One region of the Micromonospora sp. C97 genome, then DNA from elsewhere that is predicted to be linked to it. Evidence: predicted binding sites of a transcription regulator. Region 1 holds the regulator's gene; the other holds the start of a gene.
The links. Region 1 encodes HspR, which represses chaperone genes until heat shock. Its sites were predicted from a motif close to TTGAGTNNNNNNNACTCAA; they were not measured.
Positions count from the first base shown of each region.

Region 1 (7,802 bases):
TTCGGTGTTCATGGGCTCCCCCGGATCGGCGTTGTCCACTGGATTGGACACAACCAGAGTTGAGCGTATTCCGCTCAACCTTAGCGCGTGACGCCCATCACTCCCGGCGCCGCCACCGCCAGTCGAACTCGCCGGCCGCCGGCGGCGGGCCGGGCAGCGGGTCCGCGTCCGGCACCGTCGACAGGCCGGCCAGCAGGACCGCGAGCTGCCGGCGGCGCAGTTGGCGGGTCCGCTCCGGATCGGGTACGCGCACCGCGGCGCACGCCTCCAACAGCAACCCCAGATCCTGGACGACGGCGTCGGGGCGCAGCCGTCCACTGGCGCGTGCCCGGTCGACCAGGGCGCTGGCCAGCTCACCGGCGCGCACCGCGTCCCGCCCCATCTCCTCGGTCGGGGTGAAGGTGCCGGCCAGGTGGACGGTGAGCGAGTGCACGTCAGCGTCGACGATCCGGCCCAGGAAGCCGGTGAACGCGGCCCAGTCGTCCGGCTCGGCGAGGGCGGTCTCGGCCTCTGCGACGTACCGGCGCAGCCCGTCGTGGCAGAGCTGACGCAGCAGGTCCTCCTTGCCCGCGTACCGCCGGTAGAGCGCGCTGATGCCGACGCCCGCGCGGTCGGCGACGGCGGCGATCGGGGCCTTCGGGTCGTCGAGGAAGACGGCGCGGGCGGCTTCGAGGATGACCTCGTCATTGCGGGCGGCCTGGGCGCGGCGACCGCCCAGCGTCTTGCCGGAAGTCGATGACATGTCGTCAGCCTAACAGTGGAACGGATCGTTCCGCTCTGCTACTGTGATTGCAGAACGAAACATTCCGTTCCGAAGGAGTTCCGGCATGAGCGACACCGCGATCCGCCCGTTCCGCGTCGAGATCCCGCAGACCGCCCTCGACGACCTGGCCGCCCGGCTGGGCCGCACCACCTGGCCCGCCGACCTGCCCGGCGCGGGCGACTCCTACGGGATGGGCACCGAGCGGGTCCGCGCCCTCGTCGACAGGTGGCGGGGTGAGTTCGACTGGCGCGCCGTCGAGGCCCGCCTGAACGCCCACCCCCAGTTCGTCACCGAGATCGACGGCGAGCAGATCCACTTCCTGCACGTCCGCTCGTCCCGGCCGGACGCCACCGCGCTGGTGCTCACCCACGGCTGGCCCGGATCGGTGCTGGAATACCTCGACGTGATCGCCCCGCTCACCGAGCCCACCGACCCGGACGCGCCGGCCTTCCACGTGGTCATCCCGTCGCTGCCCGGCTTCGGCTTCTCCGGCCCGACCCGCAACGCCGGCTGGAACCGGTTCCGCATCGCCCGCGCCTGGGCCGAGCTGATGAACCGCCTGGGGTACGACAGCTACGGCGCGGTCGGCAACGACGCCGGCTCGATGATCGCGCCGGAGCTGGGCCGGATCGATCCGGAGCGGGTGCTCGGCGTCCACGTCACCCAGCTCTTCTCGTTCCCCTCCGGCGACCCGGCCGAGTTCGCCGGGCTCTCCGAGGCGGACCAGGCGGCGCTCGGGCACCTCCAGTGGTTCTACGAGAACAAGTTCTCCTTCAACCAGGTGCACAGTCAGCAGCCGCAGACCCTGGCGTTCGGGCTGGCCGACTCACCGGTGGGGCTGCTCGCCTGGAACGCCCAACTCTTCGACGAGAGCCTGGACGCCGACTTCATCCTGGCCAACGTCGCGCTCTACTGGTTCACCGGGACCGCCGCCTCGGCGATCCGGCTCTACTGGGAGGACGCGCACGCCGGCGAGCCGCCGGCCGGGCCGACCACCGCTCCGACCGCGCTGGCCATGTTCCCCGGCGACTTCCAGTCCATCCGCCGCTTCGCCGAACGGGACCACGCGAACATCGTCCGGTGGACGGCGTACGCGACCGACGTCGCCGGTCGGGGCGACGTCGGCGGCCACTACGCAGCCCACCAGGCCACCGAGGTGCTGGTCACCGACATCAGCGAGTTCTTCGCCAGCCTCCGCCGACCGAATTGATCGACTCGGTTCGCTGAGGGTCGGGGTGTCCGGGCTGTCCGGACACCCCGACATCGTGAAGGCCGAGTCGATCACCCACGGTTGGGCCTGCTCCCTCCAAGATCTGTCTTCTGTTCACGAAGCGGTAGCCTGGGTGAGTGCGAGTACGTGTCGAGCAGACCGCCTTACCCGGGATCGGGGTACGTCACGATCTGGTGACGGAGTCCGGACGCCGCCTGGGCGTTGTCTCCCACCGCAATGGCCGCCGTGATCTCGTCCTCTACGACCCCGACGACCCCGACGCCTGTCAGTCGGACATTCCGCTGACCGACGACGAGGCCGAGGCACTGGCCGACATTCTCGGTGCGTCGCTGATGCTCGGTCAGCTCTCCGGGCTCCGCGAGCAGGCCGCCGGTCTGCTCACCGAGCAGATCGCCATCACGGCCGGGTCGCCGTACGTCAACCGGAAGCTCGGCGACACCAAGGCGCGTACCCGCACCAGCGCCTCCATCGTGGCAGTGCTGCGCGAAGGCGAAGTGATCGTTTCGCCACTCCCCTCCTTCCGCTTCGCGGCCGGCGACGTGGTGGTCGTTGTCGGGACCCGCAGGGGTCTCGACGGCGTGTCCGCCATCCTCGCCGACAGTGACCCGGACGGCTGAGGCGGATGCACGATTTCACCACGCTGCTCATCGAAGTCGGTGCGCTGCTGCTGCTGCTTGGGCTCCTCAGCCGGCTCAGCCGGCGCTTCGGCCTCTCTCCCATCCCCCTCTACCTGCTCGCCGGGCTGGCGTTCGGGCACGGCGGGCTGCTGCCGCTGGACGCCAGCGAGGAGTTCTTCGCCGTCGGCGCCGAGATCGGCGTCATCCTGCTGCTGGTGATGCTCGGCCTGGAATACTCGGCCAACGAACTCGTCGGCAACCTGCGCTCGGCAGCGCCGGCAGGGCTGATCGACGGCGTCCTCAACGCGCTGCCCGGCGCGGGGTTCGCCCTGCTGCTCGGCTGGGACTGGGTCGCCGCCCTGGTACTCGGCGGCATCACCTGGGTCTCCTCCTCCGGCGTGATCGCGAAGGTCCTCGCCGACCTGGGCCGGCTCGGTAACCGGGAAACCCCGGTGATCCTCTCGGTCCTCGTCATCGAGGACCTGGCGATGGCTCTCTACCTGCCGCTCGTCACCGCCGTCCTGGCCGGCACCGGCCTGCTCGGCGGCGGGATCGCGCTCACCGTCGCGGTGGGCACCGTACTGCTCGTGCTGGTCCTCGCCATCCGCTACGGCCACCTCATCTCCGCCGCCCTGTCGGCGAAGGACCCGGAGGCGCTGCTTCTGGGCGTACTCGGTCTGACCCTGCTGATCGCCGGCATCGCCGCGTCGCTCCAGGTGTCGGCGGCGGTCGGTGCGTTCCTGGTCGGCATCGCCCTCTCCGGCCCGGTGGCGCACCACGCCACCGAGCTGCTCTCACCCCTGCGGGACCTGTTCGCCGCGGTGTTCTTCGTCTTCTTCGGCCTGACCACCGACCCGCAGGACATCCCGCCGGTCCTGCTGCCGGCACTCGCCCTGGCCGTGGTCACCATGGGGACGAAGACGCTCACCGGTTACCTCGCCGCCCGCCGTGTCGGCATCGCGGAACCCGGTCGATGGCGGACCGGCCTGGCACTCGTACCCCGAGGCGAGTTCTCCATCGTCATCGCCGGGCTCGCGGTGGCTGCCGGGAGCGTCGAGCCACGGTTGGCGGCGCTGGCCGCGACGTACGTCCTGATCACCGTGGTGACCGGACCGATTCTGGCCCGACTGCCTGACTTCCCGTGGTTCAAGCGGTGGTTGCGCACTCGGGCGGCGGCCCAGCGGCGGGAGTCGACACCGGTCCCCGACCCACTGCATTGAGCACCACCTGAACCCGCGGGACGGCCACCGGGAGGGGCGTAATGCCCCTCCCGCCAACGGTTGCGGAATTGCTCCTCATGGGGGCTACCGCAGCAAAGCGTGGGCGGGTTACCGTTTCGCCGCAGCAGCCAGGGTCCGCAGGCAGCGTTGCCAAAACGCGGGCGAGAGCGGAAGGTTGGCCGGTGAGCGTGCAGGAATCGACGTTCCACGGCTTCGCCAACCCCGTCGATCCGACTCCGGCGGAGTTGCGAGCTTGGGCGTACAAGCCCGATTCGGTGCCGTTGGCCTCGATGCCACCCGACTGGGACCTGCTGGTCTCCGGCGACCGACTGGTGTTGACGCTCTTCGAGTTAGCGATGGATCCGACCTGCCCGGCCCGGCGTTTCGCGCTGCACTGCCTGTACATCTACGCGGCCGACGGCATCCGGACGAATTTCCGCGCCCACCCGAAGCGCCGCTTCCGCAAGCTCGTCGAACAGGCCGAGCGGGACGGCGACGAGCTGATGAAGATCTGGGCGCACAACGGCCGGGTGCTGTTGGCCCGACCGGATCTCTTCGTCTACCGGGACTGGTGCGAGGGCGGCCTGGTCCGCGAAAACCGCCGCCTCGGTTGAGAGCGGGCTGATCGCCAGCGGTCTGCGCAGCGGGGTGTTGGTTCCTGCGCCGCTGTGGAGCTGATGTCGCAAACGATTCACCGGTTGGGGTCCCTGACGTGACAGGTGCGGACCACAGCGTGATGTCGTAAACGATTCAGCTCCAAAGGCTCGGTATAGGACCCCCGCCGCCGCGCCCCCGCGTCCCGGCCCGCACCCAACCACGGCGAACGGGCCGCGACCCCCGCGCGGAAGCCCCGCGTCCCGGCCCGCACCCGGCGACGGCGAACGGGCCGGGACCCCCCGTGGGTCCCGGCCCGCACGTCGGTCACCGGTCAGTCCTGCTTGCGTTCCGTCTCGGCTCGGCCCGGTTCGCCGCCGCGCTCGCCGTCTTCGGCGAACCGGCCCGCGATGATCCGGTCCCGGTAGGTCCCCTCGGTGACCTTGTCGAACTTCTCGCGGACGGTCTCGGCCAGTTTCTCCAACCGGTCCTCCGTCTGCTGGGCCATCTTCTTCGCCGGCTCCGCCATCGCTCCCCCTCGCCATGCCGGTGGGTCCGATTTAAGCCGATTGAACCCTTATCGACAGGCTAACCGAAGCGGCCCGGACCGCGCCGGGAAATCCAGCGCGGTCCGGGCCGGGCAGACAGCTCCGGGTGAGCGGCAGGTCAGCGATCGGGCGTGCGGCGAGGGCGCCACACCACCAGGGCGGTGGAGGTGCGGTTGGTCGGCACCAGATCCCGGCCCGGGAAGCGGGCCAGCGACTCCAGTTCGGCCACCCGGCGATACGCGGCGTCCAGCTCCGCCTCCAGCCGGGCCACCCGCTGCTGCGCCTGCTCCAGCAGCCGCTCCAGCCCGATGATCCGCTTGACGCCGGCCAGGTTGATCCCGTCGTCCTGGCTGAGCCGCTGCACCTCGCGCAGCAGCACCACGTCGCGGACGCTGTAACGACGCCCGCCACCGGCCGCTCGACCGGGCTGCACCAGCCCGAGTCGGTCGTACTGGCGCAGCGTCTGCGGGTGCATCCCCGCCATCCGCGCCGCCACCGAGATCATCAGCACCTTGGCCTCGTAGGCAGGGTCGCCCGAACCGAGGAACTCGCCCGACATCCCGCTCACCTCCGCGTCCCCTCCACCGGACTAACTGACTCGACGCACCCGTGCGTCGAGATGTTCCCGGGCCGCCGGCGGAGTCTGCTCGGCGAACGACTCCAGCGCCGTGCGCGCCTCGTCGGACAACCGGGCAGGCACCACCACGTCCAACGTCACCAGCAGGTCACCAGCCTGCCCATCACGGCGGACCACACCCTTGCCCCGGGCCCGCAGCACCCGCCCGCTCGGCGTCCCCGGCGGAACCCGCAGGGTCACCGCGCCGTCGAGCGTGGGCACCCGCAGGTCCGTGCCGAGCACGGCCTCCGCGAAGGTCACCGGAACGGTCAGCGTCAGGTCGTCTCCGGTACGCCCGAACAACTCGTCCGGCCGAACCTTGACGTGCACGAAGAGGTCACCGGCCGGACCGCCGCGCTCGCCCGGCTCGCCGCGCCCGGCCAGACGGATGCGTTGACCGTCGGCCACACCGGCCGGGAAGCGCACGTTCATGGTGCGGGTCTTGGTGACACCGCCGCTGCCGTGGCACTCCGGGCACTTCTCCTCGACCACGGTGCCGACGCCCTGGCAGTTGCGGCACGGCTCGGAAAAGCTGAACGACCCCTGGTTGCGGGTGGTCACCCCGGCACCGTGGCAGACCGGGCAGGTCTGCGGCTGGGTGCCGGGCTTGGCCCCGTTGCCGTGGCAGGTGTCGCAGACCCCGGGCGCGCGCAGCGTCAGGGGCAGCGTCACCCCGCGCACCGCGTCGCCGAAGTCCAGCGCCACCTCGGTCTCCACGTCCCGGCCACGGGCCGGACCGCGGGGCGCGGCCTGCCCACCGGCCTGACCGCCGCTGAAGATCGAGCTGAACAGGTCCTGGAAGCCGGCGCCTCCGAAGCGGCGATCGCCGCCTCCGCCGCCACCGAACATGTCGGAGACGTCGAATGGCATGCCACCCGGCTGGCCACCACCCCGGGCGTTGCGCCGGAACGCGCCCGAGCCGAAGAGCGAGCGCATCTCGTCGTACTCGCGGCGGCGGCCGCTGTCCGACAGCACGTTGTACGCCTCGGACGCGGCCTTGAACCGCTCCTCGGCCTTCGGGTCGCCCGGGTTGTGGTCCGGGTGCGACTCCCGGGCCACCTTGCGGTACGCCTTCTTGATGTCATCCGCGGAGGCGGCCTTGTCCACGCCGAGCACGGCGTAGAAGTCCTTCTCGATCCAGTCCTTCGAACTCACCGGTCCACCTCCTTCCGACCCTGGTGGCCCGGCCGTCCCGCCCACCGCTGCGCGGTGGGCGGGACGGCCTGGTCACTGGCTGGCACTATTCCGGATCCGCGACCGCTACCAGCGCGGGGCGCAGCAGCCGCTCACCGAGCTGGTAGCCGCGTCGCATGACCTGCACGCAGGTCGGCTCGCTGACGTCGGCCGAGGTCTGGTGCGCGACCGCCTCGTGCCGGGTCGGGTCGAACGGGTCGCCCTGCTCGCCGAAGGCGTTCAGGCCGAACTTGCCCAGCGCGGTGGTGAGCTGTTCCGCCACCGTGCCGAACGGCCCGACCAGGTCGCCGTGTTCCCGGGCCCGGTCCAGGTCGTCCAGGATCGGCAGCAGCGCGGCCAGCACCGAGCCGGTCGCCTGCTCCTGCACGAGGCTGCGGTCACGGTCGACCCGCTTGCGGTAGTTGGCGTACTCCGCCGACACCCGCTGCAGGTCCCTGGTCCGCTCGTCGAGCTCGGCCCGGAGCGCCTCCAGCTCGGCACCGAGCGAGGTGCCCGTGCCGCCGCCGTCCACCGGCTGAGCCGGGGCGTCCACCACCGGCGGGCCGGACGGTTCCGGCCCGTCGGTGGCGTTGACCTCGACCTCGATCTCGTCGACCACGACCTCGGCGTCCTCGACCAGGCCCTCGGCCGGCACGCCGGCCTCGGCGTCGGCGGCGGTGCCCTCCGGCTCGGCGGTGTCGACGAGCTTGCGGTTGTTACGGATGACGACCCGCTCCCCGTCGCCGGTGGTCTGCTCCGTGGGCGCGGAGCCACCCGGCGTCGACCCGGTCTCGCCCGGGTCGGCGGCTCGTGGCTTCTGCGTCATGCGGCTACCTCATCCCCTTCGCGGTGGACACGTGTCGGAGGCCGACGGTCACTTCTTGCCGTCCTCGTCCACGATTTCCGCGTCGACCACGTCGTCGGCGCCGCCGGCCTGTGCGCCGGTCGCGCCGGTCGCACCCGGGCCGGGCTCGCCACCCGGCTGCTGACCCTGCTCGGCCTGCTGCGAGTAGAGCAGCGAGCCGGCCTGCTGGGAGACC
Region 1 covers NZ_JAGPXU010000019.1:86,658-94,459, reverse strand. Annotated here, with positions in the region: gene clpB (ATP-dependent chaperone ClpB) at 1-12, opposite strand, end outside; gene KBX26_RS22705 (TetR/AcrR family transcriptional regulator) at 98-742, opposite strand; gene KBX26_RS22700 (epoxide hydrolase family protein) at 828-1,973, shown strand; gene KBX26_RS22695 (cation:proton antiporter regulatory subunit) at 2,111-2,611, shown strand; gene KBX26_RS22690 (cation:proton antiporter) at 2,617-3,831, shown strand; gene KBX26_RS22685 (hypothetical protein) at 4,014-4,445, shown strand; gene KBX26_RS22680 (hypothetical protein) at 4,760-4,954, opposite strand; gene KBX26_RS22675 (heat shock protein transcriptional repressor HspR) at 5,092-5,532, opposite strand; gene dnaJ (molecular chaperone DnaJ) at 5,563-6,744, opposite strand; gene grpE (nucleotide exchange factor GrpE) at 6,830-7,588, opposite strand; gene dnaK (molecular chaperone DnaK) at 7,637-7,802, opposite strand, start outside.

Region 2 (7,802 bases), on a different contig from region 1:
TGTCGGCACGCTCGCGGTCTTCGGCGGAGTTGTCGCCGTGACTCAGATTTCGTCGGCCCAGGACCGGCGGACAAATAAGCCACGTCCGGCCGCCGGGCAGTGTGTGGAGCCGAGCCCGGGCGCGACCGCGCCGACCGGCGCCGGTTCGACCAGCCGAACCTGGCAGAACGGTCGGTGGGTGCGTAATCACTGGGGTGACGGACAGCAGTCGGTCCCCGAGTGTGAGGACGGCAAGGACGGCACGGTGGGCACCGGCACCGCCGTCGCCTGTCCGGATGTGGCGGCCAAACTGCCGCAGGTGCCGAACCGGGCGCGGGCCGAGGTGGACCGCAACCTCGCCCAGCTGCAGACCCAGATCGCCGAGGCGGACCGCCGGCTGGCCGCCGAGGGCAACAAGGGTGAGGCGTTCATCCGCAACGCGATCCTCCAGCCGTTGGCCGGTAAGCGCCGCGCCGTGCTGGACCGGATCACGACCGCCATCGACCGGGTCGGACCCCGGCCGCAGGGCCTGGCCCAGCTCGCCGAGTGTCAGGTGCAGCCCACCGGCAACAACGGCGGTGGCAGCACCCCCACCACCACGCCCGGTGGCGGCAACAACGGCGGCGGCAACAACGGCGGCGGTAACAACGGTGGCGGCACCGAGCCCGGTGCCGGGCTCGGCGTGCTCGCCAACGACTGCGACGAGAGCCGGCTCCAGCCGCACGACGGTTTCCAGAACGGCAACCGCTGCGTGAGCACCGAGTTCGGTGAGGTCGGCGCGGCGGCCAACAACCCGTCGCTGCTGATCACCCAGTTCCCCGAGCAGGTTGGCCAGAACCAGCCCTTCACCCTGCGGGTCAGCACCCGCAACCTGGTGCGGGACCGCTTCCTGGCCGCCGGTCAGGGTGGCTACTACGTGGAGAGCTCGCTGCTCAACGACCAGGGCCTGGTCCGTGGGCACTTCCACACCGCCTGCCGGATGCTGGACAGCCTGACCGCGCCGCCGGAGCCGCAGGAGGTGCCCGCGTTCTTCGTCGCGACCGAGGACGGCCGCGGTGGTGCCCAGCCCGACGAGGTGACGATCCAGATTCCGGGCCTGCCGGAGTCGGGTACCGCCCAGTGCTCCGTCTGGGCCGGTGACGGCTCGCACCGCCTGCCGATGATGGAGCGGGCCAACCAGACCCCCGCCTTCGACTCGGTGCGCATCGACGTCAACTGAGGTAGCAACGATGGCCGGCCACCCCCGGGTGGCCGGCCATCGCGTCGCAACGGGCGACCCGGACACACGACGGGGCCCCGCCGTGCTGGCGGGGCCCCGTCGTCGCGTCGCGTCAGCGGTTCTTGTACGCCTCGACAACCTCCACCGGGATCCGGCCGCGCTCGGAAATCTTGTAGCCGTTCTTGACGGCCCATTCCCGGATGGCCCGGTTCTGCTCCCGATCCATTCCCGCGCCGGCGGGTCGGCCCGGCCGTCGGACTGAACGGGCGCTCTCCACCGGACCGCGCCCGATCCGCCGACCCGCATTGATGTACGGGTCGAGCGCCTTGCGCAGGACACCGGCATTCTCGTCGGAGACATCGATCGTGTAGGCCACGCCGTCGAGACTGAACTCCACCGTCCGGTCGGCCTTCCCACCGTCGAGGTCGTCGGTCAGGACCGTGATTACTTTTCTCGCCATTGCCGATTACTCCCTGTGTGCGGCGGGATGTGTCCAAAGTCTGACCTATCACCCCGGTAATCCGCAACAATATGCCTTCCATTCATTCGGCGCGTCGCGATTCCGTTACAGAGCAAAACCGTGAATCGGTCCGATGACCGGGCTTCATTCCCCGAGGACCCCGGCGTGACCGGCGACGGCGGCGGCCTCGGCCCGGTTGGACACTCGCAACTTTCGCAGCAACGCGGCGGTCATACGTTTCACCGTCCGTTCCGAGACGTGCAGTTCTTCGGCGATGTCGACGGTGCTGCGGCCGGCGGCGATCGCCCGCAGCAGCCGCCGTTCCTCACTGTCGAGGTCGACCGACGGGAAGCGCGTGGGCGGCAGCAGAGTGCGCAGCAGTTCGGCCGGCAGCACCGCCCAGCCGTCGAGGATGGCCAGCAGCGGGCGCAGCAGCTCCTCCGGTTCGCTGGTCTTGGGCAGGAAACCCTCGGCGCCGGCCCGCAGCGCCTCCACCGCCGACTCGGGAGCGGCGGAACCGGACATCGCCACCACCCGTACCCGAGGGGTGGTCCGCCGGATCGCCGCCACCGCACGGACGCCGCCGGGCGCGGGCATGTGCAGGTCGACGAGGGCCAGGTCGGGGCGGCAGCCGGCGACGAGAGCCGCCGCCGCGGCGGCGTCGCCGGTGGAGGCGACCACCTCGGCGCGGCCGTTGCTGGTGATCGGGAGCAGCAACTCCAGGCCGCGGACGAAAAGGGGGTGATCGTCCACGACAACGAGTCGCAAGGTGGAGCTTCCCGGCATGTCTGGGCCGTTCCCCAGCGGGTACCGATCATGCGGGTTCGCACCGAACGAGGGGAGTCGGGTGGATGCGCGTACGGCACGGTTTGCGGGACCTGCTGCGAGGGTTGCGCCCCATCGCGCCGACACCCGCCGAGCGGCGAGCGACGGAGGCTGATTCGGAGTTGCTGCTGCGGGTGTTGTGCCACGAGTTCCGGACGCCGGTGAGCACCCTGACCTCGTTGACCCGCGCTCTGGCCGACGAGCGTCGCGAGCTGACCGGTGCCGATCGGCGGGCGATCACCGAGCTGGCCCGCGACCAGGCCGCACACCTGCAGAGTCTGCTGCGCGACGCGACCGCCGGCACCGGCGCGCTGGCGCTGGCCGCGCGGCCGGAGCCGGTCGTCGCGCTGGCGGGCATCCTGCGGGAGGCCGCCGCGTTGGTGCCGGCCGGTCGGCGGCGGGCACGGGCCACCCGGCGGGCCGCCTCCTGCCCGGTGCCGGCCGGACGCACTCGACAGGTGCTGGTCAACCTGGTGCAGAACGCGTTGCGGCACGGGCCGCCCAACGGGCAGGTCGGGCTCTACGCCACGGTGCGCGGTCCCGGCGTGAGCATCCTGGTCACCGACGAGGGCAGGGTCGACGACGCGCTGCTGGTCGCGCTGCGGCGTCCGACGCCGGCCGTCGGGATGTCCGGTCTGGGCCTGTGGATCGCGCGGCAGCTCGTCGCGACCGACGGGGGAGCGCTGAGGGCGCACCGGCTGCGGCCCCGTGGAGTGGCGCTGGAGGTGTTGCTGCCGGTGGCCCGCCCGCTGGGATGACCCGGGCGGGCCACCGGTTGGCCCGCTCGGGTCAGCCCAGCGGGAACGGCCTCGCTACCTGTTTCCGGTACCGAGGAGGTCGGATGTTCAGTCACGTCAAGGATCTGCAGTTCGAGGCCAAGCCAGACGGCCCGGACGCGGCTTTCGCCCGTCGGCTGCAGGAGGTGCTGGGCGGCAAGTGGGGCGAGATGACAGTCGCCAACCAGTACCTCTTCCAGGGTTGGAACTGCCGGCTGCCCGGCAAGTACAAGGATCTGTTGCTCGATGTCGGCACCGAGGAGATGGGCCACGTCGAGATGATCGTCACGATGATCACCCGGCTCTTGGACAATGCGCCGCTGTCGCTGACCGAGGGGATCGCGGAGGACCCCGGTGGTGCGGCGACCTACGCCGGCGAGAATCCGGCGCACTTCATCCATGGCGGTGGTGGTGCCCTGCCCGCCGACTCCAACGGGGTGCCCTGGAGCGGCGCGTTCGTCACCGCCAGCGGCAACCTGTTGGCCGACTTCCAGCTCAACGTCACCGCCGAGGCGCAGGGTCGGCTCCAGGTCGCCCGGTTGTTCCACATGACCGACGACCCGGGTGTCAAGCAGATGCTGCGCTTCCTGCTGGCCCGCGACACGATGCACCAGAACATGTGGCTGGCGGCGATCGAGCAGCTCAAGGAGGACGGGCTGGAGGAGATGCCGGTGCCGGAGGCCTTCCCGGACTCGGGCGAGTTCACCGAGGAGTACGGCTACACCTATCTGGGTTTCTCCTCGGGGACCGACGCCGCCCAGGGGCGTTGGGCGTCCGGGCCCTCGCCCGACGGCAAGGGCGAGTTCCGGTACGACGACAACCCGCGGGCGAACGCGCCGGAGCCGGTGCTGCCGCCGGGTGACCCCCGCCTGTACGGCACCAATCCGGGGGTGGCCGGATCGGTGGTGAACACGGTGAAGAGCAAGCTCACCTGAGGTGTCCCGTCGGGTCGCCCACCGGTCCTGGGCGACCCGACGGAACCGCCCCGGGAAGTGGTCTGGGTCACAGATCGGAACAAGGGGAACGCTTTGTTACTTGAGTGAGACACGCTCAACTCAACGCGAGGTGTTCGATGGCAACTCTTCCGGTACTTCCCCTGACCGACGCCGTGCTGCTGCCCGGCATGGTCATCCCGGTGACCCTCGACCCCACCACCCAGGCCGCGATCGACGCGGCGCGGGCGACCGGCGACCGCAAGCTGCTGGCCGTGCCGCGCATCGACGGCGAATACGGGCCGGTCGGCGTGGTCGCCACCATCGAGAAGGTCGGCCGGCTGCCCGAGGGTGAGCCCGCCGCCGTCATCCGTGGCCTGTCCCGGGCCCGGATCGGGTCCGGCGTGCCCGGCCCCGGCGCCGCCCTCTGGGTCGAGGCGACCGAACTCGACGAACCCGCCTACGCCGGTCGGGCCCGTGAACTCGCCCGCGAGTACCGCGCCCTGGTGACCTCCGTGCTCCAGCAGCGGGGCGCCTGGCAGGTCATCGACGCGGTGGAGCGGATGACCGACCTCTCCGAGCTGGCCGACTCGGCCGGTTACGCGCCCTGGCTGACGCTGGAGCAGAAGACCGAGCTGCTCGCCGCGCCGGACGTCACCGCCCGGCTGGAGCTGCTGGTCGGCTGGGTGAAGGACTACCTGGCCGAGCAGGAGGTCACCGAGCAGATCAACAGTGACGTCCGCGAGGGGCTGGAGAAGTCCCAGCGCGAGTTCCTGCTGCGTCAGCAGCTCGCCGCGATCCGCAAGGAACTGGGCGAGGACGAGCCGGACGGCTCCGCCGACTACCGGTCCCGGGTCGAGTCCGCCGAGCTGCCGGAGAAGGTCCGCGAGGCGGCCATGCGCGAGGTCGGCAAGCTGGAGCGGGCCAGTGACGCCTCCCCGGAGGCGGGCTGGATCCGTACCTGGCTGGACACCGTGCTCGAGATGCCGTGGGGCACCCGTACCGAGGACAACACCGACCTGGCCGCGGCCCGGGCGGTGCTCGACGCCGACCACGCCGGTCTGTCCGACGTGAAGGACCGCATCCTGGAGTACCTGGCGGTGCGCAACCGGCGGGCCGAGCGCAACCTCGGCGTGGTCGGCGGTCGTGGCTCCGGCGCGGTACTCGCCCTCGCCGGCCCTCCCGGGGTCGGCAAGACCAGCCTCGGCGAGTCCGTGGCGCGGGCGCTCGGGCGCAACTTCGTCCGGGTCTCGCTCGGCGGCGTCCGCGACGAGGCGGAGATCCGCGGGCACCGGCGCACCTACGTGGGTGCGCTGCCCGGCCGGATCGTCCGCGCGCTGCGCGAGGCCGGCTCGATGAACCCGGTCGTGCTCCTCGACGAGGTGGACAAGCTGGCCGCCGGCTACGCCGGTGACCCCGCCGCCGCCCTGCTGGAGGTGCTCGACCCGGCCCAGAACCACACCTTCCGGGACCACTACCTGGAGGTCGATCTGGACCTGTCCGACGTGCTCTTCCTGGCAACCGCCAACGTGGTGGACGCCATCCCCGGCCCGCTGCTGGACCGGATGGAGCTGGTCATGCTGGACGGGTACACCGAGGACGAGAAGGTCTCCATCGCCCGCGACCACCTGCTGCCCCGGCAGCGGGAGCGGGCCGGGTTGACCGCCGAGGAGGTGACGGTCGCCGACGAGGCGCTCGCGCTGATCGCGGGGGAGTACACCCGCGAGGCCGGCGTGCGGCAGCTCGAACGGGCCCTGGCCAAGATCCTGCGCAAGGTGACGGTGACCCTGGCGACCGACCCCACGCCGGTACGCGTCGACACCGGCAACCTCACCGGCTACCTCGGACGACCGAAGTTCACCCCGGAGTCGGCCGAGCGCACCGCGGTGCCGGGCGTGGCCACCGGCCTGGCCGTCACGGGTGCCGGTGGTGACGTGCTCTTCATCGAGGCGACCAGCATGGAGGGCGAGCCGGGGCTGACCCTGACCGGCCAGCTCGGTGACGTGATGAAGGAGTCGGCGCACATCGCGCTCTCCTACCTGCGCTCCAACGGGCGGCGGCTCGGCATCGACCCGAACGCCCTCGCGGGACGCCGGATCCACGTCCACTTCCCGGCGGGCGCGGTGCCCAAGGACGGTCCGAGCGCCGGCATCACCATGGTCACGGCCCTGGCGTCGCTGGTCACCGGGCGCCCGGTCCGCCCCGAGTTCGGGATGACCGGTGAGGTGACGCTCTCCGGTCGGGTGCTGCCGATCGGTGGGGTGAAGCAGAAGCTGCTCGCCGCGCACCGGGCCGGTCTCACCGAAGTGATCATCCCGGCGCGCAACGAACCGGACCTGGACGACCTGCCGACCGAGGTGCGCGAGGCGCTGACCGTGCACACCCTGGCCGACGTGGCCGACGTGCTCGCCCTGGCGCTGCGCCCGGCCGACGTGAAGACGCTGGACGGTCCGGCGCTCTTCACGGTCTGACGTACCAAGCGACAGGCCCCCGCCGCTCACGAGACGGCGGGGGCCTGTCGCTGTGCCCGGGTCCCGGAGGACCGTACTGTCGTGCTTGAGACGTCAACTACCTCTCCGCCGTAGGGCGGTCCCCCGGAGGAAACCCCTGTGAACATGGTGCTGTGGATCGTTCAGATCCTGCTCGCTGCCATCTTTGGCGGCATCGGCGTGGTCAAGCTGACCCAACCCAAGGAGAAGCTGCACGAGACGATGGGCTGGACGAAGGCCGCCACGCCGATCCAGGTCAAGGCCATCGGCGCCCTGGAACTGCTGGCCGCCATCGGGCTGCTGCTGCCCGCCCTCACCGGCATCGCCACGGTGCTCACCCCGCTCGCCGCGCTCGGGCTGGTCATCATCATGATCGGCGGCATCGTGGTGCACCTGCACGGGGTGCGGACGGCCACCGTGCCGGAGCGGCGCACGGTGGAGATCCAGGGCATCGTGACGTGCGTGGTGCTGCTCGTCCTCGCCGCGCTTGTGGCCTGGGGCCGCTTCGGGCCGTACCCCCTCTGACCCGCAGCGCCGGCGACCGTCCCACCCGGACGGTCGCCGGCGGCGTTCTCCGCGCTCGTCGGAGCCCGCACCCGTGCCCCCTGCGGGCCGCTGATCGGCTATAGGGTCGGCCTCCGCACAGTGTTCATCACGGGGAGACGCATGGAAGCGAACGCCAACACGTCCGGTGCCCTGCCGCCGACGGTGCCGCACCGGCCGGAACCAGCGGGCCGAGGGCTGGGACGACGGGCCCTGTTCGCCGGCGGAGCCGGCGCTGCGGTCGTGGCGACGCTTGCCACACCGGCCAGAGCCGAGCCGACGACGGTACGGGAGGGCGCGCTCAGCCTGCGTGACCCCCGGGTCGGCTGCCTGCTCGACGGCAGTGACGAGGCGGCGAAGGTCGAGGTCGCGCTGAAGCTGCTGCCGCAGGAGGGTGGGGAGATCTTCCAGCCGGTGGGCCGACTCGGCCTCGGATCGGAGGTCACCTTCCCGACCAGCCTGACCTGGACCGGGGAGAACATCGGCGCGGCGATCATCCAGCCGGCCCCGGGTTACACCGGTCGCCTGGTCTCGTCGGGCATCTACAACCAGATCTCGAACGTGCACTTCTACGGCAAA
Region 2 covers NZ_JAGPXU010000011.1:167,161-174,962, reverse strand. Annotated here, with positions in the region: gene KBX26_RS17380 (hypothetical protein) at 1-1,198, shown strand, start outside; gene KBX26_RS17375 (Lsr2 family protein) at 1,311-1,658, opposite strand; gene KBX26_RS17370 (response regulator transcription factor) at 1,803-2,411, opposite strand; gene KBX26_RS17365 (sensor histidine kinase KdpD) at 2,510-3,241, shown strand; gene KBX26_RS17360 (manganese catalase family protein) at 3,325-4,194, shown strand; gene lon (endopeptidase La) at 4,332-6,662, shown strand; gene KBX26_RS17350 (DoxX family protein) at 6,807-7,205, shown strand; gene KBX26_RS17345 (right-handed parallel beta-helix repeat-containing protein) at 7,347-7,802, shown strand, end outside.
Region 2: the regulator HspR is predicted to act here: its motif matches at 4,295-4,313, upstream of lon (endopeptidase La).